DNA from 4 places in the Kluyvera sp. genome. Region 3 is predicted to be linked to each of the others. Evidence: predicted binding sites of a transcription regulator. Region 3 holds the regulator's gene; each other region holds the start of a gene.
What was found. Region 3 encodes PurR, which represses purine synthesis genes. Its sites were predicted from a motif close to CANGCAAACGTTTGCNTG; they were not measured.
Positions count from the first base shown of each region.

Region 1: the regulator PurR is predicted to act here: its motif matches at 4,878-4,895, upstream of gcvT (glycine cleavage system aminomethyltransferase GcvT).
Region 2: the regulator PurR is predicted to act here: its motif matches at 3,752-3,769, upstream of pyrC (dihydroorotase).
Region 4: the regulator PurR is predicted to act here: its motif matches at 2,634-2,651, upstream of ACW14G_RS20465 (nucleobase:cation symporter-2 family protein).

Region 1 is NZ_CBDKZX010000038.1:256-8,116, reverse strand. It holds gene zapA (cell division protein ZapA) at 1-60, opposite strand, end outside; gene ACW14G_RS13830 (YecA/YgfB family protein) at 219-797, shown strand; gene pepP (Xaa-Pro aminopeptidase) at 850-2,166, shown strand; gene ubiH (2-octaprenyl-6-methoxyphenyl hydroxylase) at 2,163-3,341, shown strand; gene ubiI (FAD-dependent 2-octaprenylphenol hydroxylase) at 3,360-4,562, shown strand; gene gcvT (glycine cleavage system aminomethyltransferase GcvT) at 4,955-6,049, shown strand; gene gcvH (glycine cleavage system protein GcvH) at 6,076-6,465, shown strand; partial or broken gene ACW14G_RS13800 (glycine dehydrogenase (aminomethyl-transferring)) at 6,589-7,861, shown strand, end outside.
Region 2 is NZ_CBDKZX010000028.1:13,185-21,045, reverse strand. It holds gene murJ (murein biosynthesis integral membrane protein MurJ) at 1-172, opposite strand, end outside; gene ACW14G_RS11845 (Gfo/Idh/MocA family protein) at 284-1,207, opposite strand; gene ACW14G_RS11840 (YceH family protein) at 1,213-1,863, opposite strand; gene rimJ (ribosomal protein S5-alanine N-acetyltransferase) at 1,873-2,457, opposite strand; gene tatA (twin-arginine translocase TatA/TatE family subunit) at 2,777-2,986, shown strand; gene ACW14G_RS11825 (lipoprotein) at 3,126-3,686, shown strand; gene pyrC (dihydroorotase) at 3,822-4,868, shown strand; gene dinI (DNA damage-inducible protein I) at 4,939-5,184, shown strand; gene bssS (biofilm formation regulator BssS) at 5,462-5,716, shown strand; gene solA (N-methyl-L-tryptophan oxidase) at 5,855-6,973, shown strand; gene ACW14G_RS11800 (DUF2770 family protein) at 7,019-7,132, shown strand; gene trhO (oxygen-dependent tRNA uridine(34) hydroxylase TrhO) at 7,129-7,861, opposite strand, start outside.
Region 3 is NZ_CBDKZX010000055.1:5,450-13,310, reverse strand. It holds gene gloA (lactoylglutathione lyase) at 73-480, shown strand; gene rnt (ribonuclease T) at 584-1,231, shown strand; gene ACW14G_RS16510 (Grx4 family monothiol glutaredoxin) at 1,289-1,633, opposite strand; gene ACW14G_RS16505 (C40 family peptidase) at 1,974-2,789, shown strand; gene sodB (superoxide dismutase [Fe]) at 2,913-3,494, shown strand; gene ACW14G_RS16495 (MFS transporter) at 3,576-4,742, opposite strand; gene cydH (cytochrome bd-I oxidase subunit CydH) at 4,903-4,992, opposite strand; gene purR (HTH-type transcriptional repressor PurR) at 5,287-6,312, shown strand; gene punR (DNA-binding transcriptional activator PunR) at 6,316-7,242, opposite strand; gene punC (purine nucleoside transporter PunC) at 7,355-7,861, shown strand, end outside.
Region 4 is NZ_CBDKZX010000099.1:616-8,476, forward strand. It holds gene glpK (glycerol kinase GlpK) at 1-1,130, shown strand, start outside; gene gltS (sodium/glutamate symporter) at 1,219-2,421, opposite strand; gene ACW14G_RS20465 (nucleobase:cation symporter-2 family protein) at 2,705-4,096, shown strand; gene ACW14G_RS20470 (AsmA family protein) at 4,220-5,896, shown strand; gene yicI (alpha-xylosidase) at 6,075-7,861, opposite strand, start outside.

The sequences.
Region 1 (7,861 bases), on a different contig from region 3:
CGGGCAATTCACTCGCAGTGAACGGCCAAAAATTTGGATATCGACGGGTTGTGCAGACATGCCACCTTCCTGCTGATTGACTGCGCGTCCTTCACTCTCAGGATGTGAAGGGGCGACACTATAGCTACCCTGGTATGAACTTACAAGCCCTTTTCTGGTATCTCCAGGGTCCAAAGTGGTAGCATACCATGAATTCCACCCAACAATGACGAATGCGCATGTCTATACAGAACGAAATGCCTGGTTACACCCTGCTGAACCAGCTGTTAAACCAACAAGGGGTAGGCCTGACGCCTGCGGAAATGCACGGCCTGCTCAGCGGTCTGCTTTGCGGCGGAAACAACGACAGCTCATGGCAGCCGCTGGTTCACGATCTGACTAACGAAGGTCTGGCGTTTGGCCACGAGCTTGCTGAATCACTGCGCTCCATGCATTCGGCCACCAGCGACGCACTGGAAGATGACGGCTTCCTTTTTCAGCTTTATCTGCCTGAAGGCGACGACGTCAGCGTGTTTGACCGCGCCGATGCGCTCTCCGGCTGGGTGAATCACTTCCTGCTTGGCTTGGGGATGGTTCAGCCGAAGCTGGATAAAGTGAAGGGAGAAGCGGGCGAAGCCATTGACGATCTTCGAAATATTGCGCAACTTGGCTATGAAGAAGATGAAGATCAGGAAGAGCTGGAGATGTCGCTGGAAGAAATTATCGAATACGTTCGCGTAGCGGCGCTGCTGTGCCACGATACTTTCACCCATCCGCAGCCGACGGCACCGGAAGTCCGGAAACCAACCTTACACTAAACATAATACCTGCTCTGCTCGTCGCAGCGCGAAGGGATTGAAAGGAGATGTCATGACACAGCAAGCGTTTCTCCGCCGCCGCCAGGCACTGCTGGCGCAAATGAAGCCAGGCAGCGCGGCGCTGATTTTTGCCGCGCCAGAGGTGACGCGCAGCGCGGATTCTGAGTATCCCTATCGCCAGAACAGCGATTTCTGGTACTTCACCGGCTTTAACGAGCCGGAAGCCTTGCTGGTGCTGATTAAAAGCGATGACACCCACAATCACAGCGTGCTGTTCAACCGCGTTCGCGACCTGACGGCGGAAATCTGGTTTGGCCGCCGCTTAGGGCAGGACGCGGCGCCGGAAAAACTGGGCGTTGACCGCGCGCTGGCATTCAGTGAAATCAACCAGCAGTTGTTCCAGTTGCTGAACGGCCTCGACGTGATTTATCACGCGCAGGGGGAATATGCCTGGGCTGATGAGATTGTCTTCACCGCGCTGGATAAACTGCGCAAAGGTTCGCGCCAGAATCTGACCGCGCCGGACGCGATGATCGACTGGCGTCCGATGGTGCACGAAATGCGCCTGTTCAAGGACAGCGAAGAGATTGATATCCTGCGCCGCGCCGGTGAAATCAGCGCGCTGGCGCATACTCGCGCCATGGAAAAATGCCGTCCTGGGATGTTTGAATATCAGCTGGAAGGCGAGATTCTGCACGAATTTACTCGCCACGGCGCGCGCTACCCGTCTTACAACACCATCGTCGGCGGCGGTGAAAACGGCTGCATTCTGCACTACACCGAAAATGAATCGGAACTGCGCGATGGCGAGCTGGTGCTGATTGACGCGGGCTGCGAATACAAAGGCTACGCCGGTGACATCACCCGTACCTTCCCGGTAAACGGCAAATTCACCCCGGCGCAGCGTGCTATTTACGACATCGTGCTGGCGTCGCTGTACAAGGCGCTCGAGCTGTACCGTCCGGGCACTTCCATTCAGGAAGTTACCGGCGAAGTGGTGCGTATCATGGTGACCGGGCTGCACGGTCTGGGGATCCTCAAAGGCGAGATTGATCAGTTGATCGCCGATAACGCGCACCGCCCGTACTTTATGCATGGCCTGAGCCACTGGCTGGGGCTGGACGTTCACGATGTCGGCGTATACGGCGCTGACCGCTCTCGCGTACTGGAGCCGGGCATGGTGCTGACCGTTGAACCGGGCCTGTATATTGCGCCGGACGCGGACGTACCGGCGGAGTACCGCGGCATCGGTGTTCGTATTGAAGACGACATCCTGATTACCGAAGACGGTAATGAAAACCTGACGGCGAGCGTCGTGAAGAATGCGGACGACATTGAGGCGCTGATGGCGGCGGCACGCCAGCTATGAGCCTGATTATTGTCGGCGGCGGGATGACCGGCGCCACGCTGGCGCTGGCGGTATCGCAGCTGACGGCGGGTCGTCTGCCGGTGCATCTGGTTGAAGCAGCGGATATCGACGCCGCACAGCATCCGGGCTTTGATGCCAGGGCGATCGCGCTGGCTGCGGGCACCTGCCAACAGCTGACGAAGATTAACCTGTGGCAGGCGATTGCCGACTGCGCCACCCCGATAACCACCGTTCACGTGAGCGATCGCGGCCACGCCGGGTTTGTTACGCTGGAGGCGCAGGACTATCGTCTGGCGGCGCTGGGCAACGTGGTTGAACTCCACGACGTTGGTCAGCGATTGTTCGGCCTGCTGCGCCGTGCTCCCGGTGTGACGCTACACTGCCCATCGCGCGTTGCGCAGGTTGAGCGGCAGACTGACGGCGTCAGCGTCACGTTGGATAACGGCGAAACGCTGCACGGTAAGTTGCTGGTGGCGGCTGATGGCTCGCGATCAATGCTAGGTGAACGCTGCGGAATTTACTGGCAGCAGGAGCCGTATAACCAGCTGGCGGTGATAGCGAACGTCACCACCGCTATTCCGCATCAGGGGCGCGCGTTTGAACGCTTTACCGAACATGGCCCGCTGGCGATGCTGCCGATGTCGCAGAACCGCTGTTCACTGGTTTGGTGCCATCCGCGGGAATGCCATGATGAAGTGCTCGGCTGGTCCGATTCACGTTTCTGTGACGAACTGCAGCGTGCGTTCGGCTGGCGTTTAGGGCGTATCACGCAGGCCGGCGCGCGCAACGTCTACCCTCTCTCCCTGACCACCGCGACACGTACGGTTTCGCACCGTCTGGCGCTGGTAGGTAATGCCGCGCAAACGCTGCATCCTATCGCCGGACAGGGGTTTAACCTTGGCTTGCGCGATGTGATGACGCTGGCAGAAAACCTGGCGCAGGCGCATGCCGCGCGTCAGGATATCGGCGACTATACGTTGCTCTGCCAGTACCAGCGTCAGCGGGCGGAGGATAAAGCCGCCACCATCGGTGTTACCGATGGGCTGGTGCATCTGTTTGCTAACCGTTGGGCCCCGCTGGTTGTCGGGCGCAACGTGGGGCTGATGGCGATGGAATTATTTACCCCTGCCCGTGATGTGCTGGCGCAGCGGACGCTGGGCTGGGTCGCCCGTTAAGAGCTGTAAGGAGTGAATGTGCAAAGTGTTGATGTTGCCATCGTAGGCGGTGGTATGGTCGGGCTGGCGGTGGCCTGCGGTTTACAGGGCAGCGGCCTGCGGGTTGCCGTGCTGGAACAATCGTTACCGCAAGCGTTGGCCGCCGATGCGCCGCCTGCGCTGCGCGTATCCGCCATTAATGCCGGCAGCGAGAAGCTGCTGTCAAAGCTGGATGTCTGGCAGGCGATTGTCGCCCAGCGCGCCAGCCGCTACCACGGCATGGAAGTGTGGGATAAAGACAGTTTTGGCCGCATTGCGTTTGACGATCGCAGCATGGGTTACAGCCATCTGGGGCATATCGTCGAAAATGCGGTTATTCATCATGCACTGTGGCAGAAAGCCGAGCGTAGCGCGGATATCACCCTGATGGCGCCTGCGGAATTGCAGCAGGTCGCCTGGGGCGAAAACGAAGCGTTTCTGACGCTGAAAGACGGCGGCATGCTGACCGCACGTCTGGTGGTAGGGGCCGATGGCGCCAACTCCTGGCTGCGTAACAAAGCCGATATTCCGCTGACGTTCTGGGACTATCGCCATCACGCGCTGGTGGCGACCGTGCGGACGGAAGAGCCGCACGAGGCGGTAGCGCGTCAGAGTTTCCACGGCGACGGCATTCTGGCTTTCCTGCCGCTCAGCGATCCGCATTTGTGTTCTATCGTCTGGTCGCTGTCGCCGGAAGAGGCGCAGCGGATGCAGCAGGCGGAGGAAAGCGAGTTCAACAAAGCGCTGAGCATTGCTTTTGATAACCGCCTGGGCCTGTGTCGGGTGGAGAGCGAGCGGCAGGTTTACCCGCTGACCGGGCGTTACGCGCGTCAGTTTGCCGCGCACCGTCTTGCACTGGTTGGCGACGCGGCGCACACCATTCATCCGTTGGCGGGGCAGGGGGTTAACCTGGGCTTTATGGATGCCGCCGAGTTGATTGAAGAGCTGAAACGTCTGCACGCGCAGGGGAAAGATATCGGCCAGCATTTTTATCTGCGTCGCTACGAACGCAGCCGCAAACACAGCGCCGCGCTGATGCTGGCGGGAATGCAGGGCTTCCGCGAACTGTTTGCCGGTGAGAACCCGGCGAAAAAACTGCTGCGCGATATTGGTCTTAAACTCGCCGATACGCTGCCCGGCGTAAAACCACAGTTGATCCGTCAGGCAATGGGTCTGAATGACCTGCCGGAGTGGCTTCGTTAAGTCGCTCACACTTTTACTCCCGGTGGTTCCACCGGGAGTCTTCCCCCTCATTTGAAAAATTCTAATTTCACCCATTTTTTCGCATTAGTTTTATTAATCCATCAAATTTTATGTTACGGGAAAGTCGCCCTGTTTTTCGCAGGAAATATTATCTTATGCTGAATTGTTAACCATTATTGTTAATTAAATGTGGTGTAATTCGCTTTTTTCCAGTTGATTCCTCTGTATGCTTTTTGGCGACTTTTGGTCATAAGCTAATGTGATGTCCCTTTTTTCCTGATGGTTTAGCTCGGTGTTCGGTGGTAAGTTCAGGGAAAAGAGAACGTTTGCGTCGGTGCCTGGACGGGCGTCGGCGCGTGTTTTTGTGGTGCGATATATTCAACGAGGACATGATGGCTCAACAAACGCCTTTGTATGACCAGCACGTGTTATGTGGCGCGCGTATGGTGGATTTCCACGGCTGGATGATGCCGCTGCACTATGGGTCGCAGATTGATGAGCACCATGCGGTGCGTACCGATGCCGGGATGTTCGATGTGTCGCATATGACGATCGTCGATTTACACGGCCCGCGCACCCGCGAGTTTCTGCGCTATCTGCTGGCCAACGACGTGGCGAAGCTCACCAAACCCGGCAAAGCGCTTTATAGCGGGATGTTGAACGCATCGGGCGGCGTGATTGATGACCTGATCGTTTACTACCTCACCGAAGATTTCTTCCGCCTCGTCGTTAACTCCGCCACCCGCGAAAAAGACCTCTCCTGGATTACCCAACACGCTGAACCTTATGCCATTGACATCACCGTTCGTGACGACCTGTCGCTGATTGCGGTGCAGGGGCCAAACGCGCAGGCGAAAGCGGGCACGCTGTTTAGCGATGAACAGCGCCATGCGGTAGAAGGCATGAAGCCGTTCTTCGGCGTGCAGGCGGGCGATTTCTTTATCGCCACCACCGGCTATACCGGCGAAGCGGGCTATGAAATTGCCCTGCCGAAAGCGCAGGCGGCGGATTTCTGGCAGCAGATGGTCCAGGCGGGCGTGAAGCCTTGCGGCCTGGGCGCACGCGATACGCTGCGTCTGGAAGCCGGTATGAACCTGTACGGACAGGAGATGGACGAAGGCATCTCTCCGCTGGCGGCCAATATGGGCTGGACCATTGCCTGGGAACCGGCCGATCGCAACTTTATCGGTCGTGACGTGCTGGAGATCGAACGTGAGAAAGGCACCGAACAATTGGTGGGCCTGGTGATGACCGAAAAAGGCGTGCTGCGCGGCGAACTGCCGGTACGTTTTACCGATGCGAACGGCAATGCGCGTGAAGGTGTGATCACCAGCGGGACTTTCTCGCCGACCTTAGGCCATAGTATTGCGCTGGCTCGCGTCCCTCAGGGCATTGGCGAGACGGCGATTGTGCAAATCCGTAACCGTGAAATGCCGGTGAAGGTCACCAAACCTGTTTTTGTACGTAACGGCAAGGCCGTGGCGTAACCGATTATTATTCTGGAGATTTTTTGATGAGCAACGTACCAGCAGAACTGAAATACAGTAAAGAACACGAATGGCTGCGCAAAGAAGCCGACGGCAGCTACACCGTGGGTATCACCGAGCACGCGCAGGAGTTACTGGGCGACATGGTGTTTGTTGACCTGCCGGAAGTCGGCGCGACCGTCAGCGCGGGCGACGACTGCGCGGTGGCGGAGTCTGTGAAAGCGGCTTCCGATATCTACGCGCCAATCAGCGGCGAAATCGTTGCGGTTAACGAAGAGCTGGGTGATTCACCGGAGCTGGTAAACAGCGAACCGTACGCCGGTGGCTGGATCTTCAAGATCAAGGCCAGCGATGAAGCGGAAGTTGCCGCACTGCTGGACGCGACCGCATACGAAGCCCTGTTAGAAGACGAATAACGGTTTTCCCCCTCTCCCTCCGGGAGAGGGCCGGGGTGAGGGTATGTTCGCACTGTCACCCCAAACCTCTTCCTCTGGAAGATGAAATCTTAAAATCACCGCACGTTTCAGGAACCATCGCTCATGACACAGACTTTAAGCCAGCTTGAAAACCGTGGCGCGTTTATTGAACGTCACATCGGGCCGGACGCCCAGCAGCAGCAAGAGATGCTCAAAACGGTTGGCGCGGATTCACTCAACGCACTGATTGAACAGATCGTGCCGAAAGATATCCAGCTTGCCACGCCGCCGCAGGTAGGCGAGGCCACCACAGAATTCGCCGCGCTGGCGGAGCTGAAGGCGATTGCGGGTCGCAACAAGCGCTTTAAGTCGTATATTGGCATGGGTTACACCCCGGTGCAGCTGCCGCCGGTTATCCTGCGCAATATGCTGGAAAACCCGGGCTGGTACACCGCTTATACTCCGTATCAACCGGAAGTGTCTCAGGGCCGCCTTGAAGCGCTGCTTAACTTCCAGCAGGTCACGCTGGATCTGACCGGTCTTGATATGGCTTCCGCTTCCCTGCTGGATGAAGCGACCGCTGCCGCGGAAGCGATGGCGATGGCCAAGCGTGTGAGCAAGCTGAAGAATGCAAATCGCTTCTTCGTCGCGGCTGACGTGCATCCGCAAACGCTGGACGTCGTTCGTACTCGTGCGGAAACCTTTGGTTTTGACGTTATCGTCGATGATGCCGACAAAGCGCTGGAACACCAGGATGTCTTTGGCGTGCTGCTGCAGCAGGTGGGCACTACTGGCGAAGTGCATGATTACAGCAAACTGATTGCTGAACTGAAATCCCGCAAAGTGGTGGTGAGCGTTGCCGCCGACTTTATGGCGCTGGTGCTGTTAACCGCACCGGGCAAACAGGGCGCGGACATTGTCTTCGGCTCCGCCCAACGCTTCGGCGTTCCGATGGGCTACGGTGGCCCGCACGCGGCATTCTTTGCCGCTAAAGATGAATTCAAACGCGCCATGCCGGGCCGTATTATCGGCGTATCGAAAGATGCGGCGGGCAATACCGCGCTGCGCATGGCGATGCAGACTCGCGAGCAGCACATTCGCCGCGAGAAAGCCAACTCCAACATCTGTACTTCGCAGGTGCTGCTGGCCAACATTGCCAGCCTGTACGCGGTCTTCCACGGCCCGGTTGGCCTGAAACGTATCGCGAACCGCATTCATCGCCTGACCGATATTCTGGCGACTGGCCTGCAGCAGAAAGGGCTGAAAATGCGCCATGCGCACTTCTTCGATACCCTGTGCGTGGAAGTGGCGGATAAAGCGGCGGTGCTGGCACGCGCGCAGGCTGCCGAAATTAACCTGCGTAGCGACATTATTAATGCCGTCGGCGTGACCCTGA
Region 2 (7,861 bases), on a different contig from region 3:
CTTCGGCAAAAATTCGACGCAGCAGGTTCGGTAGCTTAAACGCCACGAAAAAGGCGTCGGTGGCCATTCCTGCCCCAAACACCCTCGCCACAATCGCGTCGCGCGCAAATCCCAGCACGCGCGAAAACATGGTCATCGAGCTGACGGCTGCCAGCGATTTTAATAGGTTCATGACTTTGTGATTCCACAACCCGCAAACAAAACGCCCGGTAGACGGGCGCGAAAAAGTGGCGTTAGTCTACCGGGTTCGGGATGAATTGCTACTGCCAGTTGTTACAGCTGGTTATTCGCGGATCGCCTCATGCCACAGCCCTTCCACGATACGCTGGGCCATAATAGCCTGCTCCCCCGCCGTTTCCGGAACCGTCTGATTTTGCACGCATTCAATAAAATGATGCGCACAGCCGACAAACCCACGCTGTTCGAGGGTCGTTTGCCAGCCGGGAATCGGCCGCGTCACGACGCCAGCGCCACGCTCTTCACGCCATTCGCGCATATCGGTGACCTCATAGAGCCCGCCGTCCGCCACCGCCTGCACCGACTCACGCTGGCTGCCTGCGCGGCGATGCATACTGGTGGTAATCTGTAGGCCTGGCTGGCTGAAGTGGTGCTCGGCATAGAACATGCAGCCTTCATCGGTGGTTTGCAGCACGCCATCGCTGAGTTTGGCCTTACCGCCCGCCAGCCACAGCGCGGTATCCACCACGTGCAGATAGTCATCCAGCAGGGTAAATCGCAGATCGTGCGGGCCGACGCTGTCGCTACGATGTTTATCCATCCGCAGCGAGGCCATTTCACCCGCCTGTTTTTTCAGCTCACGGTACAGTGGCGAAAAGCGGCGGTTGAAACCCACCATCAGGGTCAACTTTTTGCGCGCCGCCAGCGCCACCAGCCGTTCCGCATCATCAAGCTTATCGGCCAACGGTTTGTCCACGCAGACGTGCACCCCTGCGTTCAGCAACTCGCTGACCACCGCATAGTGAGACGCCGTGGAACTGTGCACAAATACCGCGTCGCACTGGGCGGCCAGCGCCGCCAGCGAATCGGCGTAAGGCATGCGGTAGGTTTCGCACACCTTCAGCGCCTTTTCTTTACCCGGCGACCAGGCGGCCTGTAGCGTCCAGTCTGTTGCCGCGCTCACCACCGGCAACCATGCCTTCTGCGCAATACCGCCCAGGCCGACCACACCAATGCGAATTTTAGCCATGCTGATTACTCCCCAAGGTGCGCCAGCAGTGAATCCAGACGCTGTTTCAGTTCCGCAACTTCGCCTTCCAGCGCTTCAACCCGGTCGCGCAGATCGCTATCAGCCGCTGGCGCACTGCTCTGAGCCGCTACCGACTGTAAATCAACTTCACCGCTAAACAGATGCATATAGCGGCTTTCCCGCTTGCCTGGTTCACGCGGCAGACGCACAACAAACGGGCCGTCTTCGCGGTTCGCCAGACGTTCCAGGGTACTCTCCACCTCGGCCATGTCGGCAAATTCATGCATGCGCTGCGCGCGACCACGCAATTCACCTGGCGTCTGCGCGCCGCGCAGCAGCAGTGTCGTCACCAGCGCGACTTCGGCAGAAGAGAGTTTCAGATCGCCAAACTCCGAGTTGCAAAAACGCTGTTCGTACTTGGTGACGCGGTTACCAAACCCACTGACCGTACGCAAATAGTGGCGCTTGACCAAAGTATCGAGCTGATCCTGAACTTCCGCTTCGCTGAGCGTCATCACCGGCTCGCGATTGGTTTTCTGATTACAGGCCGTCGCTACGGCGTTGATCGACAGCGGATACTGCTCCGGCGTCGTCACCTGCTTTTCCAGCAGGCAGCCGATCACGCGAGCTTCCAGAGGCGTTAATTGGTATTTCATGGTGATTCCTTAGCGGCCAGGCGTCCATTGTGGGGTGGTTAAGGCGGTCAGTACATGATCGCGCCATTCACCGTCAATCAGTAAATAGTCCTTCGCATAACCCTCTTTTTCAAAACCGAGACGCGCCAGCAGATTCCCGCTGCGCTGATTATGCGGCATATAGTTCGCCATAATACGGTGAATATGCTGCGTGCGCTGCATATAACGAATGGCGGCGGTCAGCGCTTCGTACATCATCCCCTGCCCCTGCCACTTCTGGCCGATGGAGTAGCCGAGATAACACGCATGGAACGACCCGCGCACCACGTTGGAGAAGTTGGCGACGCCGATGATCTCTTTTTCCTCAGGGTCAAGCAGCGCGAAATAAAAGGCGGTTCCCTGCTTGTGGAACTCGTTAATCATCGACAGGCGCGCCTGCCATCCTGAGGGATAGCAGTGGCTGTCATCGCGAATGGGTTCCCAGGGTTTTAAAAACTGTCGATTCTCGGCGTAATAATCCGCCAGACGCCACGCATCCCGGTCGTGAATCAACCGCACAACCAACCGATCCGTGGTCAACCGAACTTTCGGCACGTTACTGCGATAGCCAAACATCTCACTACTCCTGTACCCAAACTATACCCTGATCGTTTAACTATACCTGCCCGACGGCAGCCAATGAAAACAACACGCTGTCTTTTTGCATTGTGATAAAAAAGGACCACCGCTGGCAATACGAGAAAAGGTGAGATCGCGCGGAAAATGAAGATGTTTTGTCTTAACGGCCGACAGGCGCTAAGCAGTTGAGAAATGAGATAAAACGCAGAGGTTATTTTTTATCGGTTCCAGCAGGTGAATTTATGCCATTAACAGACAAATATTTCCCCGCGCGGTTTGCGAGAATTGGTCATTATTTTCTCAATAGGTTTGTATCATGGGTGAAATTAGCGTTACCAAACTCTTAGTGGTCGTCGTGCTTTTTGTTCTGGTGTTCGGCACCAAAAAACTCGGTTCCCTCGGGGCGGACCTGGGCACGGCGTTAAAGGGCTTTAAAAAAGCGATGAACGACGTGCACGCCGACACGGATGCCGACTTTACCGCAGAGAAGAAAACGGCAGAGAATAAGCCGCACGACCAAGCCTGAAGCCCGCAAAATCAGCGAGTAGCGTTCACCATTTTGCCCCATCCGCGGCACTTTCAGTATTTTCCGCTGTCAGATTGTTACTGACAGCGTATGCTGCTTATTGTCAGGATGCATACAACGCTTTACGTTGAGGAACCCCATGAAAAAATTGTTAGTCATTGCCGCCCTGATCGTTAGCGGCCTGGTTGTTGGCTGTAATCAGCTTACGCAATATTCGGTCAGCGAGCAGGAGATTAATCAGGCGTTGCAAAAACGCAATAATTTCTCCAAAGATATCGGGGTTCCGGGCGTGGCAGACGCCCATATCGTCCTCAACAATTTGACCAGCGCCATTGGCCGTGAAGAGCCGAATAAAGTGAGCCTGAGCGGTGACGCGAAGCTGGATCTGAACTCCCTGTTCGGCAGCCAGAAAGCTAACATAGCCCTCAAGCTGAAGGCCTTACCGGTGTTTAATCAGGAGCAAGGCGCCATCTACCTGCAGGAGATGGAAGTGGTGGATGCTAAAGTCACGCCGGAGAAAATGCAGTCGGTGGTGCAAACGTTAATTCCGTATCTTAATCAGTCGCTGCGAACCTACTTCAACAAGCAGCCGGCCTACGTGCTGAAAGAAGATGCCAGCAAGGGTGAAGCGCTGGCGAAGAAATTCGCGAAAGGCATTGAAGTGAAGCCAGGCGAAATCATTATCCCGTTCACCAACTAATCCCTTGTTGTTCATGCCCGATGGCGCCATGTCATCGGGCATTATTTTTTACGGAAAAGGATGCAAAGGAAAACGTTTCCGCTTATCCTTAGTGCCCGGCAAAAATGACTGATATCCCACCAGCCGGAGCCTTACATGACCGCATTACCGCAAGTTCTGAAAATTCGCCGCCCAGACGACTGGCATATCCATCTTCGCGACGGCGAGATGTTGAAAACGGTTGTTCCGTATACCAGCGAGCTGTATGGCCGCGCGATTATTATGCCGAACCTGGTTCCGCCAATTACCACCGTCGATGCGGCTATCGCCTATCGCCAGCGCATCCTCGACGCGGTGCCTGCCGGGCACGACTTCACTCCGCTGATGACCTGCTATTTGACCGATACGCTGGATCCAAACGAACTGGAGCGCGGTTTTAACGAAGGCGTATTCACCGCCGCGAAGCTGTATCCGGCTAACGCTACCACCAACTCCAGCCACGGCGTCACCAGCATCGATGCGATTATGCCCGTGCTGGAGCGCATGGAGAAGCTGGGTATGCCGCTGCTGGTGCACGGCGAAGTGACCCATGCAGAAATCGATATTTTCGACCGCGAGGCGCGCTTTATCGACAGCGTGATGGAGCCGCTACGCCAGCGTCTTCAGGGCCTGAAAGTGGTGTTCGAACACATCACCACCAAAGATGCCGCCGAGTATGTGCGCGACGGCAATGACCTGCTGGCCGCCACCATCACGCCACAGCATCTGATGTTCAACCGCAACCATATGCTGGTCGGCGGCGTGCGTCCGCATCTGTACTGCCTGCCGATTCTGAAACGCAACGTTCACCAGCAGGCGCTGCGCGAACTGGTTGCCAGCGGCTTTACCCGCGCCTTCCTCGGCACTGATTCCGCGCCGCACGCCCGTCACCGTAAAGAAGCCAGTTGCGGCTGTGCGGGTTGCTTTAATGCGCCTGGCGCGCTGGGCAGCTACGCCACCGTGTTTGAAGAGATGAACGCGCTTGAGCATTTCGAAGCGTTCTGCTCGCTGAACGGCCCGCGCTTCTACGGCCTGCCGGTTAACGACAGCTACGTTGAGCTGGTGCGTGAAGAGAGTCAGGTCGCGGAAAGCATCGCCCTGAGTGATGATACCTTAGTGCCGTTCCTCGCCGGAGAAACGCTGCGCTGGACGGTGAAAAAATAAAATCGCCCCCCTGTTGTAAACGCCTGAATATGGCTGTATAAATATACAGTATATTACACAGGGGGCAATTATGCGTATTGAAGTCACTATTGCAAAAACCACCGCGCTGCCGGCAGGCGCCTTAGACGCGCTGGCAGACGAACTTTCCCGCCGTATCAACAACCAATTTCCAGACAGCGGTGGCGCCCTTAGCGTGCGCTATGCTGCCAGCAATAACCTTTCCGTGATCGGTGGCATTAAAGAAGATAAAGACCGCATCAGCGAAATCCTCCAGGAAACCTGGGAAAGCGCCGACGACTGGTTCATCACCGACTAAATTTTCCCTCATTGTGTTTTTTTTGCCGGGTCGCCCCGGCTTTTTTTATTCCCGCGCTTGTTTTTCTGTGATCAATCCCCACTTTTTACATTAGCGGTAAAAAATTGCGCGACATGGTTGTTTATTGCGCAAATAGCCGACTAACTCAGGAATTTGTGTTGCTTTTGATTTCAATTCTCGAGTATTTATTGAAGTGTTGTATACTGATAAAGCTTCACAAAAAATTGCATTAGACCTCGAGAGTTGTTGCCTTTTAACACGTAAATAAGGGGTTATGATGGAAAAGAATAATGAAGTCATCCAGACCCATCCCCTCGTCGGATGGGACATCAGCACCGTAGATAGCTATGATGCGCTGATGTTGCGCCTGCACTACCAAGACCCCAATCAATCGAGCAATAAAGAAGCAGAAGTTGGCCAAACGCTATGGCTGACGACCGATGTCGCACGTCAGTTTATTTCCATACTGGAAGCCGGGATTGCCAAAATTGAGTCTGGCGATTACCAGGTCAACGAGTATCGCCGGCATTAGCGCCGATACTTTTCTCGTCGTAATGGCAAACAGGCACCCTCGGGTGCCTTAATTATTTTCACGCTTGTATAACAACTGCAGCTTAATTTACTCTACCAGACACAGATTTCGCGCCTCATTATCGAGTCAGGAAAGACTATGCAATACGATCTCATTATTGTTGGCAGTGGCTCCGTCGGTGCCGCTGCCGGTTATTACGCCCGTAAAGCGGGTTTAAACGTCCTGATGACCGACGCCCATATGCCGCCCCACCAGCAGGGTAGCCACCACGGCGACACGCGTCTGATGCGCCACGCCTACGGCGAGGGTGAGAAATATGTGCCGCTGGTACTGCGTGCGCAAGCGCTTTGGGACGAGCTGTCCGCCATCAGCGGCGAAGAGCTGTTCGAACGCAGCGGCGTGGTGAATCTTGGCCCCGCCAACTCCACCTTCCTGCAGACCGTCGCCCAGAGCGCCGAGCAGTTTAACCTGCCGGTAGAGCGGCTGGACGCCAGCGCGCTGATGGCCCGCTGGCCCGAAATCACCGTGCCCGCCGACTATCAGGCCATTTTTGAACCCGGCTCCGGCGTACTGAAAAGCGAACTGGCGGTAAAAACGCTGATCGCGATGGCGAAAGACGCGGGTTGCGCCCAGCTGTTTAACTGCCCGGTCACCGCCATCCACAGCGATGCCGATGGCGTAACGATTGAAACGTCTGAAGGCCGCTGGCAAGGTAAAAAACTGCTGCTGACCGCCGGTACCTGGGTGAAACAGTTCTACCCTGAACTGCCGATTCAGCCGGTACGTAAGGTTTTTGCCTGGTTCCAGGCCGATGGCCGCTATAGCCGTAAGAATAACTTCCCGGCGTTTACCGGCGAGTTGCCTGACGGCGATCAGTTCTACGGTTTCCCGGCGGTTGAAAACGAATTGAAAATTGGCAAACACAACGGCGGGCAGCTAATCAACAGCCCGGAAGAGCGCAAAGCGTTCGGTTCGGTCGCCAGCGACGGCTCAGAAGCGTTCGGCTTCCTGCGCCAGATTTTGCCCGGCATCGGCGGCTGTCTGTACGGCGCAGCCTGTACCTACGATAACTCGCCGGATGAAGACTTTATTATCGACACCCTGCCCGGCCAGCCCGACGTGCTGTTTATCGGCGGTCTGAGCGGCCATGGCTTTAAGTTCGCTACCGTACTGGGCGAAATTGCCGCCCAATTTGCGCAGCAGCAGACGCCAGCGTTCGATTTAAGCCCCTTCGCGCTGGCCCGTTTTAACCACTAAAAATGAACGGCCCCGACAATGCGGGGCCGTTCTACAGAGAATGATATGCGTCGTCTGTTTTACTACCTGATCAACAACATTCGCGAGCACCTGATGCTTTATCTGATGCTCTGGCTGCTGCTGGCCCTCGCCGATATCGCCTATCTCTATTTCAGCTAGTTGTTTTGCCCTTCCGGGTCAGGAATGCCTAAACGCGTATTCAAACGCCCGCGCGACTTATTAAAGATCTTATTGCCGTTTTCGCGGCCCGCACGTCGCTGACGTTGTTCCTCTTCCGGCAGCTTGTGTTCCTGCTGGCAGGCTTCGCTGCAGCAGCCTTCAAACTTCTCGGCGCAGGCCGGGCACTGAATAAACAGCAGGTGGCAGCCGTCGTTCAGGCAGTTGGTGTGGCTGTCGCAAAGCGTGCCGCACTGATGGCAGTGGGCAATCACCTCATCGGAGATACGCTCGCCCATACGCTCGTCGAAGACGAAGTTTTTGCCGATAAAGCGTACCGGTAAGCCTTGCTCGCGGGCGCGACGCGCGTATTCAATAATACCGCCTTCAATATGCCACACCTGCTTGAAGCCGTTGTGCTTCATCCAGGCGCTGGCTTTCTCGCAGCGAATACCACCGGTGCAGTACATGACGATTTTTTTATCTTTATGTTCCTGCATCATTTCCACGGCCTTCGGCAACTGCTCGCGGAAAGTATCTGCCGGAATTTCCAGCGCCTGCTCAAAATGGCCCACTTCATATTCATAGTGGTTGCGCATATCGATAAATACCGCGTCCGGATCGTCCAGCATGGCGTTAACTTCAGCCGCTTTCAGGTAGTCGCCGACGTCGCTGGCATCGAAGGTAGGATCGTCAATCCCGTCCGCGACGATACGATCGCGGACCTTCATG
Region 3 (7,861 bases):
TCCTGCATTGATAGCGGCGGCGTTCCGCCGCTATACTAGTGAGATTATTCATAAGTAAGGACGAGGGATATCATGCGTTTACTGCATACCATGCTGCGCGTCGGCGATCTGCAACGCTCCATTGATTTTTACACCAAAGTTCTGGGCATGAAGCTGCTGCGCACCAGCGAAAACACCGAATACAAGTACTCTCTGGCATTTGTCGGTTACGGCGAAGAGAGCGACGAAGCGGTGATCGAGCTGACCTACAACTGGGGCGTGGATAAATACGAGCTGGGTACGGCCTATGGCCATATCGCCCTCAGCGTTGATAACGCCGCGGAAGCCTGCGAACGCATTCGCCAGAACGGCGGCAACGTAACCCGTGAAGCTGGCCCGGTAAAAGGCGGCACCACGGTGATTGCGTTTGTGGAAGATCCGGACGGTTATAAAATCGAACTGATCGAAGAAAAAGATGCCGGTAAAGGTCTCGGCAACTGATTCTCCTCGGGTGCGCTCGCGCACCCGTTTTTTTACCCGCCTTTCCAAGCCGCGGCAAAATTTGCCATAATGCGCGCTACTTTTTCTGAGTTAAGAGATTCTGATGTCCGACAATGCGCAACTTAATGGTCTATGCGACCGTTTTCGTGGGTTTTATCCTGTAGTCATCGATGTGGAAACTGCCGGATTCAATGCCAAAACGGATGCCCTGCTCGAAATAGCGGCAATTACGTTGAAAATGGATGAGCAAGGCTGGCTGATGCCGGACACCACGTTACACTTCCACGTTGAGCCGTTTGAAGGTGCCAACCTCGAACCGGAAGCACTGGCGTTTAACGGCATCGACCCTAATAATCCACTGCGCGGCGCGGTAAGCGAATACGATGCTCTGCATGCCATCTTCAAAATAGTGCGTAAAGGCATGAAAGACAGCGACTGCAACCGCGCGATTATGGTGGCGCACAATGCCACTTTCGATCACAGCTTTATGATGGCCGCAGCCGATCGCGCCTCGCTTAAGCGCAACCCGTTTCACCCCTTCGTCACCTTTGACACCGCCGCGCTAAGCGGGCTGGCGCTGGGGCAAACGGTGTTGTCTAAAGCCTGCATCGCTGCGGGCATGAATTTCGACAGCAGCCAGGCCCACTCTGCCCTGTACGATACCGAGCAGACGGCGATCCTGTTTTGTGAAATCGTCAACCGCTGGAAACGCCTGGGCGGCTGGCCGTTGCCCATCGCGGCTGACGAGTAGCGGCATAAAAAAAGCGACCCATGGGTCGCTTTTTTTGTTTCAGTGCCTGTTAGCCAATTACTCTGCTTTCGGCTCTTCCGCATATTTCGCTGCGGTTTCTTTGATCAGCGGCTGCAATTCACCACGCTGATACATTTCAATGATGATGTCGCAACCGCCGACCAGCTCGCCGTCAACCCACAGCTGCGGGAATGTCGGCCAGTTGGCGTATTTTGGCAGCTCCGCACGAATGTCCGGGTTCTGCAGGATATCAACATAAGCAAAGCGTTCGCCACAGGCAGAAAGTGCCTGAACGGCCTGCGCAGAGAAGCCACAGCTTGGCAGCTTCGGGGAACCTTTCATGTACAGCAGGATCGGGTTTTCAGCGATCTGGCGCTGAATTTTTTCAATTGTTTCGCTCATTATCTTGCTTCCTCAAACTTCTTTTTACGGCAGTAGTCCACCATTGTAGCGTTTTGCGGCCTGAACAGAAAATAACATTTTATTCACGCCTTACTATTTTATCGTCTGATGAGAGAAGTTGCCTTATAAATATGTGTTTATCGGCAGGCGGATAAAAAACTTGTTCATTTTTTAACTGAACCTGTATCAAATGATGTTTTTTTTTGCACTTGCTAACGAAACAGCGTTTTAGAGTGAAAAACACTATTAACATTTCGTGTTTTTATGGATTAGAATCGTTGAGTTTTGTAAACCATACCCAGGCAAGGATATTTAGCCTGCATACTCAGAGGGTTGTTCAGTGGCGCAGATAAAAAAATGGTCGTTCACGCTCTGTGCATTGTTGTTTACATCATTATCCTTCACGCCGTTGGCGCATGCTACAGGGCATGCCAAAACACCCACGGCGCAAAAGTCGCTTCCCGTAAAAGGCAGCGAACGTAAGAAAAAGAATACGGTCAGCAAATCCAACACCAAGAAAAAGACCGCCACTACCGTTACGAAGAAAAAAACCACATCGGTTGTCGCTAAAAAAGCGGCCCCCACCTCTCGCAAAACCGCCGCAACGAAAACCGCGAAAACGAGCGCGGTGAAAACCGCCAACGTGGTGACCACCTGTAAGACGACGCGTAAAGGCCATAAGAAAACCTGCACCACCAGCCCGGTAGAAACACAACCCACCACGATTGCGCAGGCACACAAGGTTCGTGTCCAGAAAGCGCAGAAAACCGCGATGAACAAACTGATGGGCCAGTTGGGTAAACCTTACCGCTGGGGGGGAAACTCACCGCGTACAGGCTTCGATTGCAGCGGCCTGGTTTACTATGCCTATAAAGACCTGGTGAATATCCGCATTCCCCGCACCGCGAACGAAATGTATCACTTACGCGATGCCCGCCCGGTGAACCGTAGTGAACTGGAAAGCGGCGATTTAGTCTTTTTCCGTACCCAAGGCCGCGGCACCGCCGATCACGTCGGCGTATATGTCGGTAACGGCAAATTCATTCAGTCGCCGCGTACCGGTCAGGATATTCAGATTACCTCGCTCAGCGAAGATTACTGGGTCCGCCATTACGTTGGCGCCCGCCGCGTGGTGACCCCGAAGACCATTCGTTAATCACTTACCCCGTTTGTTAATAAACGGGGTAAGCTTATCTTTTCTCTCACCTTTTAATTTGCTACTCTATCCATACTCAATACAGGGTTATTGAGAGTACACAATAATAAAAGGAGAGTAGCAATGTCGTTCGAATTACCTGCATTACCGTATGCCAAAGACGCTCTTGTTCCACATATTTCCGTGGAAACGCTCGAGTATCATTATGGTAAACACCACCAGACTTACGTTACCAACCTGAACAACATGATCAAAGGCACCGCGTTTGAAGGTAAAACGCTGGAAGAGATCGTGCGCACTTCTGAAGGCGGCGTGTTCAATAACGCAGCTCAGGTCTGGAACCACACTTTCTATTGGCACTGCCTGGCGCCAAATGCCGGTGGCGAACCGACCGGTGCTGTCGCAGAAGCCATTAATAAATCCTTCGGCAGCTTCGCAGAGTTCAAAGCGCAGTTCACCGATGCCGCTGTGAAAAACTTCGGCGCTGGCTGGACCTGGCTTGTGAAGAAAGCAGACGGCTCTCTGGCCATCGTGTCGACCTCTAACGCGGGCACTCCGCTGACGACCGACGCCAAACCGCTGCTGACCGTTGACGTGTGGGAACATGCTTACTATATCGACTACCGCAATGCGCGTCCGAACTACCTCGAGCACTTCTGGGCTCTGGTTAACTGGGCATTCGTAGCTGAAAATCTGTCAGCATAAGTAGCAAAAAACCCAGCGTCGCAAAGCTTCGCCGGGTTTGATTGATTAACGCAGAGGGAAACGCCTTCTGCGTTTTTTTGTTTACTGGCTGGCGAAGGCCTCTTCACCATGACGACGGCCGCTCATGAACACCACCAGCAGGGCCAGCGCGGCGACAATCGCCCCCATCACCGGCACAAAGCTGTAGCCCAGACCACCGGAAATCACCGCCCCACCGGCCACCGCACCCAACGCGTTACCCAGATTAAACGCCCCAATATTGACCGACGATGACAGCCCCGGCGCTTCGTGCGCCACACGCATGACACGCATCTGTAACGGCGGTACCACGGCGAAGGTTGCCGCGCCCCACACCACCATGCTGAACGCGGCACCGACCTGCGTTTGCGCAAGGAACGGTATGGCCAGCATGATAGCCATTAACAGCAGCAGGAACCCCTTCAGCGTGCCGCTGACTGAACGGTCAGCAAATTTGCCACCGAGGTAGTTACCGATGGAGAACCCAACGCCAATCAGCACCAGCATCAGCGTAATGAAGCCCGGCGTCGCATCCGTGATCGTACGCAACACTGGTGAGATATAGGTGTAAAGCGTAAACATCGCGCCAGCGCCGAGTACGGTGGTCAGCAGTGCGGAAAGCACCTGTGGGCGCACCAGCACCGACAGTTCACGTTTCACATCAGGTTTTTCACCCGCCCCGCCCTTCGGCAAGGACAACCACAGACCGATAATAGCGATAATCCCCAGTCCCGCAGTCGCCAGGAACGACATACGCCAGCCGATTGTTTCACCCAGCCAGGTTGCCGCCGGTACGCCGCCAATATTGGCGATCGTCAGGCCCATAAACATCGTCGCCACGGCGCTGGCCTGCTTATGCTTCGGCACCACGCTTGCCGCTACCACTGAACCCAGGCCAAAGAACGCACCGTGGTTCAGGCTGGTAATAATGCGCGACAGCATTAAGGTGGTGTAGTCCGGCGAGATGGCCGACAGCACGTTGCCAAGGGTAAAAATGGCCATCAGAAAGATCAGCGCGTTGCGGCGGGCACGATGAGAAAGCAGCAGCGTCATCAGCGGCGCACCGACCATCACGCCAACCGCATAGGCGCTAATCAGCATACCGGCAGCCGGGATCGAGACGTCAACGCCCTTTGCGATGACCGGCAGTAACCCCATCGGCGAGAATTCGGTGGTCCCTATGCCAAAAGCGCCAATGGCCAGCGCGAGTAAGGGAAAATTGATTTTCATGCAAAAGCTCCGATTGGCCGCACGACAGACGCGGCATGGCAATATAGGGCAAAAGCATGACATTAATCACAGAAAAGCAGAAGTGTACAAAACAGCAAAAGATTATTGCTAATTTGCTAACAATCAGACATGAGGGCGCGAACGCCCCCTCATGGAAGAATCAATGCAGAACAGCGGTAAGTCCAGCAGCGACGATCAACGCCAGCACAATAACGGTCGTGGTGAGTGACATCTTAAGTTCGGTACTCATCAATTTTTCTCCTTTTTATGACCACAGCAAAACTGAGCTCACTCATTTTTGCACAGATAATCGTAAAAATCTTCACAGATTTAGCAGGATGTTGGTTTTTGCTCTTCCACTTTGCGTCCGGATACGTCAAAATTCGACGCTTATTTATAAGCGTACCGGCCATTGACCCCCTCCTGTCGTCCTGTATCGTTTTCCTGGCGAACCGCAATCTACAAAATTGCGTCAGGGTGTATAAAGGCAAACGTTTTCGTTTCGAGTTTATCAGGGGCAGGCCAGGGTCTGGAGTGAGATGGAATGGCAACAATTAAAGATGTAGCGAAGCGCGCAAACGTTTCCACTACAACCGTATCACATGTAATTAACAAGACGCGTTTTGTCGCCGAAGAGACGCGGGAAGCGGTGTGGGCAGCGATTAAAGAGCTGCACTACTCCCCAAGCGCCGTTGCCCGTAGCCTGAAGGTCAACCACACCAAATCGATTGGTTTGCTGGCGACCAGCAGCGAAGCGGCCTACTTTGCTGAAATTATCGAGGCCGTTGAGAAAAACTGCTTCCAGAAGGGCTATACCCTGATCCTTGGCAACGCGTGGAACAATCTCGAGAAACAACGCGCCTACTTGTCAATGATGGCGCAAAAACGCGTTGATGGCCTGCTGGTGATGTGTTCCGAATATCCGGAATCCCTGCTCTCAATGCTGGAAGAGTATCGCCATATTCCAATGGTGGTGATGGACTGGGGCGAAGCCAAAGCCGACTTTACCGACTCGGTCATCGACAACGCCTTCGAAGGCGGCTATATGGCGGGTCGTTATCTGATCGAACGCGGCCACCGTGATATCGGCGTCATTCCTGGCCCGCTGGAACGTAACACCGGCGCAGGACGCCTGGCTGGCTTTATGAAGGCCATGGAAGAAGCGCAAATCAATGTTCCGGCAAACTGGATAGTCCAGGGTGACTTCGAGCCGGAGTCTGGCTATCGCGCTATGCAGCAGATTCTCTCCCAGCACCCGCGCCCTACCGCTATCTTTTGTGGCGGCGACATTATGGCCATGGGCGCGCTTTGCGCCGCCGATGAAATGGGGCTGCGCGTGCCGCAGGATATTTCGCTGATCGGGTATGACAACGTGCGTAACTCACGTTTCTTTACCCCGGCGCTGACCACCATTCATCAGCCGAAAGACTCACTTGGTGAGACGGCCTTCAATATGCTGATGGATCGTATCGTCAGCAAGCGCGAAGAGTCGCAGTCGATTGAGGTGCATCCGCGCCTGATCGAGCGACGTTCCGTGGCCGACGGCCCGTATCGCGATTACCGTCGTTAAGGGTTAACTGTGGGCGTCCTGAACGGGCGTCCGCAGCCACTCATCGTTTAGCGTCTCGCTATCCCCCAAATATTCCAGCAGCCAGCTTAATGCCGGCGACGCTTCGCTCTGTTGCCAGGTCAGACAACAGGCTGCATCCGGGAACGGATTCTCCAGTTCCAGCGCAACCCACTCTCCGCTTTCCAGCCACGGCTGCGCCAGATGTCCCGGCACCATCGCCGCACAAAGTCCGGCAGAAATACAGGTCTCCGACGACGACCAGTCCGGCACCACCACCCTCTTCTGGTTATCAAGCAGCCAGGTCGTTCGCTTGGGTAGCGACCGTGAGGTGTCTTCCCGCACCAGCGACGGCCAGTTGCGCAGCACGTCATCGCTCAGCGGCCCGTCCATCTTCGCGAGCGGATGCGTACTGGCCACCACGCAGTGCCAGTTGAGCATGCCCATGTCGCGAAAGGCAAAACGGCCACCAACCGGGATGGCCTGCGTCGCGCCAATCGCCAGCTCCACGCGCCCATCCGCCAGCGCATCCCAGACGCCGTTAAACACTTCCTGATAGACAATCAGTTCGACGTCGCTGAAGTGGCGATAAAAATCGACAATCAGCTGACGGGTGCGCTGAGGTTTCACGATGTTATCAACGGCAATCGCCAGCTGGCCGCGCCAGCCGTTGGCAATCTGCTGACACTGTTGACGGGTGATCTGCATTTTTTTGATAACAGAACGCCCTTCTTTAAGAAACCATGCTCCCGCAGGCGTTAATTCAACATCCCGATGGCGACGTTCAAACAACGGCACCGCCAGCCATTCCTCAAGCTGTCGCACCGTATAGCTTACTGCAGAGGGCACCCGGTGTAGCTCCTGCGCCGCGGCGCTAAAGCTACCGTTGCGCGCGACCGCATCAACCACTTCCAGAGAATATTCAGACCACATTTTCTGCCTGCAAAAAATTTGAATCCATGCCTCAAATATTAGCGTTTCACAACAGGGAATGCACTCTCTACACTCAGCGGCACAGTGTGAACTACGATAAAAAAGGCAATTTATGCAACCTGGGAAAGGATTTTTAGTCTGGCTCGCGGGACTGAGCGTGCTGGGCTTCCTGGCTACCGATATGTACCTACCGGCGTTCGCCGCCATTCAGCAAGACCTGCAAACGCCGGCATCCGCCGTCAGCGCGAGCCTGAGTCTGTTCCTCGCGGGTTTCGCCGTGGCGCAGCTACTGTGGGGGCCGCTGTCTGACCGCTATGGCCGTAAACCGATCCTGCTGGCCGGTTTGACCATTTTTGCCATCGGCTGCCTTGGCATGCTGTGGGTTCGCGATGGTACCACCCTACTGGTGCTGCGCTTCGTGCAGGCGGTTGGCGTTTGCGCCGCCGCGGTGACCTGGCAAGCCATGGTTACCGATTATTATCCCGCTCAGCGCACCAACCGTATTTTTGCGACCATTATGCCGCTGGTCGGCCTGTCACCTGCGCTGGCACCGCTACTCGGCAGCTGGCTGCTGGCCCACTTTGATTGGCAGGCCATCTTCGCAACGCTGTTTATCATT
Region 4 (7,861 bases), on a different contig from region 3:
AAGCCACCGGTCTGGTGGTGGACCCGTACTTCTCCGGCACCAAGGTGAAGTGGATCCTCGACCACGTGGAAGGCTCCCGCGAGCGTGCGAAGCGCGGCGAACTGCTGTTCGGTACCGTCGACACCTGGCTTATCTGGAAAATGACCCAGGGTCGCGTGCACGTCACCGACTACACCAACGCCTCGCGCACCATGCTATTCAACATCAACACCCTGGAATGGGATGACAAGATGCTGGATGCGCTGGATATCCCGCGCGCCATGCTGCCGGAAGTGCGTAAGTCTTCCGAAGTCTACGGCCAGACCAACATCGGCGGTAAAGGCGGCACCCGTATTCCTATCGCCGGTATCGCCGGCGACCAGCAGGCGGCGCTGTTCGGCCAGCTGTGCGTGAAGGAAGGGATGGCGAAAAACACCTACGGTACCGGCTGCTTTATGCTGATGAACACCGGGGAAAAAGCGGTGGCTTCGAGCCACGGGCTGCTGACCACCATCGCCTGCGGCCCGCGCGGCGAGGTAAACTACGCGCTGGAAGGCGCGGTGTTTATGGCTGGCGCATCCATTCAGTGGCTGCGTGACGAAATGAAGCTGATTAGCGACGCGTTCGACTCCGAATACTTCGCCACCAAGGTGAAAGACACCAACGGCGTGTACGTGGTGCCAGCCTTTACCGGCCTGGGCGCGCCGTACTGGGATCCGTATGCGCGCGGCGCGATTTTCGGCCTGACGCGCGGCGTGAACTCGAACCACATTATTCGCGCCACCCTGGAATCCATCGCCTATCAGACCCGTGATGTACTGGAAGCGATGCAGGCCGACTCCGGCATTCGTCTGCACGCCCTGCGCGTAGACGGCGGCGCGGTGGCCAACAACTTCCTGATGCAGTTCCAGTCCGACATCCTTGGCACTCGCGTAGAGCGCCCGGAAGTACGCGAAGTGACGGCGCTGGGCGCGGCCTACCTCGCCGGTCTGGCGGTTGGCTTCTGGCAGAACCTGGATGAGCTGCAGGAGAAAGCGGTCATTGAGCGCGAGTTCCGTCCGGGGATTGAAACCACCGAGCGTAACTTCCGCTACAGCGGCTGGAAGAAAGCGGTGAAACGCGCGTTAGCGTGGGAAGAGCACGACGAGTAAGCACCGAGCGGAGACGCCGTTTGTAGGCCTGATAAGCGTAGCGCCATCAGGCAAAAAAATGCCGGAGATAAGCTCCGGCATTTTTATTTCAACCAAACATCGGCAGCAGCAGGAACAGCTTAATCACCAGCGCGTTGACGATATCAATAAAGAACGCCCCCACCATCGGCACCACCAGGAACGCCATATGCGATGGCCCGAAACGCTCGGTAATCGCCTGCATGTTGGCAATCGCCGTCGGCGTCGCGCCGAGACCAAAACCGCAGTGACCCGCCGCCAGCACCGCCGCGTCGTAATTTTTCCCCATCAGACGGTAGGTGACGAAAATCGCATACAGCGCCATCGCCACGGTTTGTACAACCAGAATCGCGATCATCGGCAGCGCCAGGTCCGCAAGCTCCCAGAGTTTCAGGCTCATCAACGCCATCGCCAGGAATAACGATAAGCACACGTTACCCAATACCGACACCGCGCGGTCGAATACCCGGTAAAAACCAAGCAGCGCCATACCGTTACTGAGAATAACGCCCACGAACAGCACGCAAACAAACGTTGGCAGCTCCAGTACCGTTCCCGCCAACAGTTGCGCAATCACTTTGCCCACCGTCAGACAGATAGCGATCATGGCGATAGTTTCAATCAGCACCAGCGACGTGATCATGCGCCCAACATCCGGCTTTTCAAACGCGGTAGGCACTTCCTGATCGTCCGGCGTACCGTTCGGCGACGATGAATGCTTCACCAGATAGCGCGCGACCGGCCCGCCAATCAGGCCGCCGAGCACAAGGCCAAAGGTTGCGCAGGCCATGGCAACTTCCGTTGCGTGGGTAAAGCCATAGCGTTCGATAAACAGCTTGCTCCACGCCGCGCCGGTACCGTGGCCGCCCGACAGCGTGATCGACCCGGCCAGCAGCCCCATAATCGGGTCAAGCCCCAGCAGCTTCGCCATCCCAATGCCCAGCGAGTTTTGCAGCAGCAGCAGGCCGACGACAACAATCAGGAATGTGCCCACCACTTTTCCGCCCGCGCGCAGGCTGGCAATATTCGCGTTCAAACCTATGGTCGCGAAGAAGGCCAGCATCAGCGGGTCTTTCAGGCTCATATCAAAGTCGATTTCCCAGCCCAGGCTCTTTTTCAGCACCAGCAGCGCAAGCGCCACCAGCAGGCCGCCCGCAACGGGCTCGGGAATGGTGTATTTCTTGAGAAGGGAAACGCTCTGGACCAGCTTTCGTCCCAGCAGCAATACGAGCGTTGCGGCAACGAGCGTCGATAAGGTATCGAGATGAAACATAATTACAGCTCCTGACTAAACGCATGATCCATTCACACGCGACAATTTTCCGATGTCGAGATCGCCTCTTCATGAGGCATCGGCCCAAAGTGTAATCATGAAAAGCGCTAAAGTGATAGAAAAAGGTATTATTTGTCAGCATTTTCGTTAACGCACGCGGTTAAACACGCGCATTTCACAGGGGTATTTTCCGCAATAATTTGCCGCATACGAAAGCAACCGTTTGCTTTTACCAACCAGTCCGCTAAAATCGCCACTTTTCCACCACGGGATTGCCTCTGAGATGTCCTCTAACACACTCGAACAAGCCAATGCGCAACCGATTGCGCATAAGCAAACCAGCGAATTGATTTACCGCCTGGAAGACCGTCCGCCGCTTCCGCAAACCCTCTTCGCCGCACTCCAGCACCTGCTGGCGATGTTTGTCGCGGTGATCACCCCCGCGCTGCTGATTTGCCAGGCCCTTGGCCTGCCAGCTGAAGATACTCAGCACATTATCAGCATGTCGTTATTCGCTTCCGGTGTGGCATCGATCATTCAGATTAAAGCCTGGGGCCCGGTAGGCTCTGGCCTGCTGTCGATTCAGGGCACCAGCTTTAACTTCGTGGCGCCGCTGATTATGGGCGGCACGGCGTTGAAAACCGGCGGCGCGGACGTGCCGACGATGATGGCGGCGCTGTTTGGCACCCTGATGCTGGCAAGCTGCACCGAGATGCTCTTATCTCGCGTGCTGCACCTGGCGCGCCGCGTGATTACGCCGCTGGTCTCCGGTGTGGTGGTGATGATTATCGGCCTGTCGCTGATTCAGGTCGGCCTGACCTCCATCGGCGGCGGCTACGCGGCCATGGCCGACAATACCTTCGGCGCGCCGAAAAACCTGCTGCTGGCAGGCGTAGTGCTGGCCATTATTATTCTGCTTAACCGCCAGCGTAACCCGTACCTGCGCATTGCGTCGCTGGTGATCGCCATGGCGGCGGGCTATCTGATTGCCTGGTTCCTCGGCATGCTGCCGGAAAACACGGCGCCGACCAACAGCAGCCTGATTATGATCCCCACGCCGCTGTACTACGGCCTCGGTATCGACTGGAACCTGCTGCTGCCGCTGATGCTGGTGTTTATGATCACCTCGCTGGAAACCATCGGCGACATTACCGCCACTTCTGACGTTTCCGAGCAGCCGGTCTCCGGCCCGGTGTATATGAAGCGTCTGAAGGGCGGCGTGCTGGCAAACGGCCTCAACTCCTGCGTTTCCGCGGTGTTCAACACTTTCCCGAACTCCTGCTTTGGCCAGAACAACGGCGTTATTCAGCTGACCGGCGTCGCCAGCCGCTACGTTGGCTTTGTGGTGGCGCTGATGCTGATCGTGCTGGGCCTGTTCCCGGCGGTAAGCGGTTTCGTGCAACATATTCCGGAACCGGTCCTCGGCGGCGCAACGCTGGTGATGTTCGGCACCATCGCCGCCTCCGGCGTGCGCATCGTTTCCCGCGAGCCGCTGAACCGCCGCGCCATTTTGATTATCGCGCTGTCGCTGGCCGTTGGCCTGGGCGTGTCTCAGCAGCCGCAGATTCTGCAGTTCGCGCCGGACTGGCTGAAAAACCTGCTCTCTTCCGGCATCGCCGCAGGTGGCATCACCGCCATCATTCTGAACCTGGTTTTCCCGCCAGAGAAAGAGTAATTCACTTCGCGGCGGTGGCACCTTAGCCACTGCCGCCGACATCGAATAATACGATTCCTGCCTTGAGGATTGCCCATAAATCATGCATAACAGGTTTATGTGCCCTTCTCAGGACGGAAGATCATGAAATTTCTTGGAAAGCTCATTATCTGGCTGCTGATCGCCCTGCTACTGGTGATTCTGGCCTTTTACTTTCTACTGCAAACGCGCTGGGGCGCGCGCCACATCAGCCAGTGGCTCAGCGATAACACCAGCTGGCAGGTGAAGTTCGATGCGATGGATCACCGTTTCTCGTCCCCGTCGCATATCCTGCTGCAAAACGTCACCTTTGGCCGCGATGGCAAGCCCGCGACGCTGGTCGCGAAAACGGTGGATATTGGTCTAAGCTCGCGACAAATTACCGATCCGCTGCATGTTGATACCATCCTTTTACAGGACGGGACCCTCAACCTGTCGCCGTCCACCGCGCCGCTGCCGTTTGTCGCCGACCGCCTACAGCTGAGCAATATGGCGCTCAACAGCCCGGAAACCGGCTGGGAACTGAGCGCGCAGCGTGTCTCAGGCGGCGTGATGCCGTGGGCGCCGGAAGCCGGCAACGTGCTGGGCAAAAAAGCGCGAATTCAAATGAGCGCAGGCTCGCTGGCGCTGAACGGCGTACCGGCCACCAACGTGCTGATTGAAGGCGATATCAACAACGATGAAGTCACCCTGACCACCGTCGGCGCGGATATGGCGCGTGGCTCGCTGACGGGCAATGCCCGCCGCAACGCGGACGGCAGTTGGGTGGTTGATAATCTGCGCCTCAACGATATCCGCATGCAAAGCGATAAATCGCTGCTCGACTTCCTTGCCCCGCTGACCACCGTACCGTCGTTGCAGATTGGCCGGCTCGACGTGACCGATGCGCGTTTGCAGGGGCCGGACTGGGCGGTCACCGATCTGGACCTGAACTTGCGCAACCTGACGCTCAGCCAGGGCGGCTGGCAGAGCAGCGACGGGAAATTGTCGCTCAACGCCAGCGAGTTTATCTACGGCTCGCTGCATTTGCTCGACCCGATTCTCAACGCGGAATTCTCGCCACAGGGCATTGCGCTACGCCAGTTCACCTCGCGCTGGGAAGGCGGGATGGTGCGCAGCTCCGGCAACTGGTTGCGCGACGCTAACGCCCTGGTGCTGGACGACGCGGTCTTCGCCGGGCTGGAGTATACGCTGCCGGAGAACTGGAAAACGCTGTGGATGGAGCAACTGCCGCCATGGCTACAAAGCGTCACGCTGAAGAAATTCGGCGCCAGCCGTAACCTGATTATCGATATCGACCCAGCCTTCCCGTGGCAGATCACCGCGCTGGACGGTTACGGCGCCAACCTGCAACTGGTCAAAAATCGCCAGTGGGGCGTGTGGGGCGGCAGCGCCACGCTGAACGGCGCGGCGGCGACCTTTAACCGCGTTGACGTCCGCCGCCCGTCCATGACGCTGAACGCAGACGCTTCTCAGGTCAACATCAGCGAACTGAGCGCCTTTACCGAAAAAGGGATTCTGGAAGCCACCGCTACCGTGTCGCAGCAGCCGCAGCGCCAGACCAACGTCACGCTTAACGGCCGCGGCGTGCCGCTGAACGTGCTGCAGCAGTGGGGCTGGCCGGCATTGCCGATTACTGGCGACGGGAATATTCAGCTTACAGCAAGCGGAAATGTACAAGCAGAGGCACCGCTAAAACCGACGGTGAATGGACAGTTGCATGCGGTGAATATGGAGAAACAGGAAGTAACCCAGCAGATGCTGGGGGGCGAGATAAGGTAGTCGCGCGGGTTTTCTCCCTCACCCCGGCCCTCTCCCCAAAGGGGCGAGGGGGAAAATCCAAAGTGCTCGCTGTATGACCAGCGCCTCCCTGGTAAGGGGAAAACCAAACGCACAACCTACACTATCGGTCCCCTCTCCCCCGCGGGGAGAGGGTTAGGGTGAGGGGGTATCCTCAATACTAAAGTGTAATCACCAGCTCATTACCCTGCGCCGTCACCACCACGCCGAGCTCGCTCCCCGCCTGCGCCCCGCCCTGCACGCCTGCAATCTGCTGGATATTGCGCAGGCACAGCGTCCAGCCGCTGGCTTTGCCGTTGCCCGTCACGGTAATCACGTTGCCCTGACGTTTTGCGGTCAGCGTATAGATAACGGAGCCGTCCTGCGTCGGCACCTCACAGACTGCCTGACGGCCCTCTTCCAGATGGAACAGCTGGAACGCGGTGCCTTCATGCCAGGCGTAGTTCGGCAGCTGGTTATTGTTGCCCAGAGCCAGCAGGGTGTTATCGCGCACATACACCGGCAGGCTCATAAAGTCGTGCTGCTGCTTATGCCAGCGGCTGCCCTGCACCTCGTCGTTGTGCCAGAGATGCGTCCAGCGACCTTCCGGCAGGTAGAACTGCACATCGCCCGCTTCGGTGAACACCGGCGCCACCGCCAGGGAATCTCCCAGCATGTACTGGCGGTCGAGGTAGTCGCACGCCGGGTCGTCGGGGAACTCCAGCATCATGGCGCGCAGCATCGGCGTGCCCTGCTCGTTCGCCAGCGCCGCCTGACGATACAGGTATGGCATCATGCGGCACTTCATTTCGGTGAAGTAGCGCACCACGTCGCAGGACTCTTCGTCATACGCCCATGGCACACGATAGGATTTGCTGCCATGCAGGCGGCTGTGGCTGGAGAACAGGCCAAAGGCGCACCAGCGCTTGTAGACATCCGCCGGCGCGGTGTTTTCAAAGCCGCCGATATCATGGCTCCAGAAGCCAAACCCGGACAGACCAATCGACAGGCCGCCGCGCAGGCTTTCCGCCATCGATTCATAGTTGGCGTAGCAGTCGCCGCCCCAGTGCACTGGGAACTGTTGCGCCCCCACGGAGGCGGAACGGGCAAACAGCACCGCTTCTTCCACGCCAACGGTCTCTTTCAGCACGTTCCACACCAGCTCGTTATAGATATAGGCGTAGTGGTTGTGCATTTTCTGCGGGTCGGCATCGTCGAACCAGCGTACGTCGGTCGGAATACGCTCGCCGAAGTCGGTTTTGAAGCAGTCGACGCCCATCTCTACCAGGCCTTTCAGCTTGTCGGCGTACCACTGGCAGGCTTCCGGGTTGGTGAAGTCGTAAATCGCCAGCCCCGGCTGCCATTTATCCCACTGCCAGACAGAACCGTCCGGGCGCTTCAGCAGGTAACCTTTCTCTTTCAGCTCTTTGAAAACTGGCGATTTCTGACCGATGTACGGGTTAATCCACACGCAGACCTTCAGCCCTTTGTCTTTCAGGCGCTGGATCATGCCTTTCGGATCCGGGAAGGTCACCGGGTCCCACTCGAAGTCACACCACTGGAAGGCTTTCATCCAGAAACAGTCGAAGTGGAAGACGTGCAGCGGCAGATTGCGCTCGGCCATACCGTCGATAAAGCTGTTAACGGTCGCTTCGTCGTAGTTGGTGGTGAATGAGGTGGTCAGCCACAGGCCGAAAGACCAGGCTGGCGGCAGCGCCGGACGCCCGGTGAACTGGGTATAGCGGTTCAGCACCTCTTTCGGGGTTGGGCCATCGATAACGAAATATTCCAGATGCTCGCCTTCAACGCTGAACTGCACCTTAGAGACTTTCTCCGAGCCAATCTCGAAGGAGACGTTTTGCGGGTGATTGACCAGCACGCCGTAGCCGCGGTTGGTCAGATAGAACGGGATGTTTTTATAAGACTGCTCGGTGCTGGTGCCGCCGTCGCGGTTCCAGGTCTCGACAT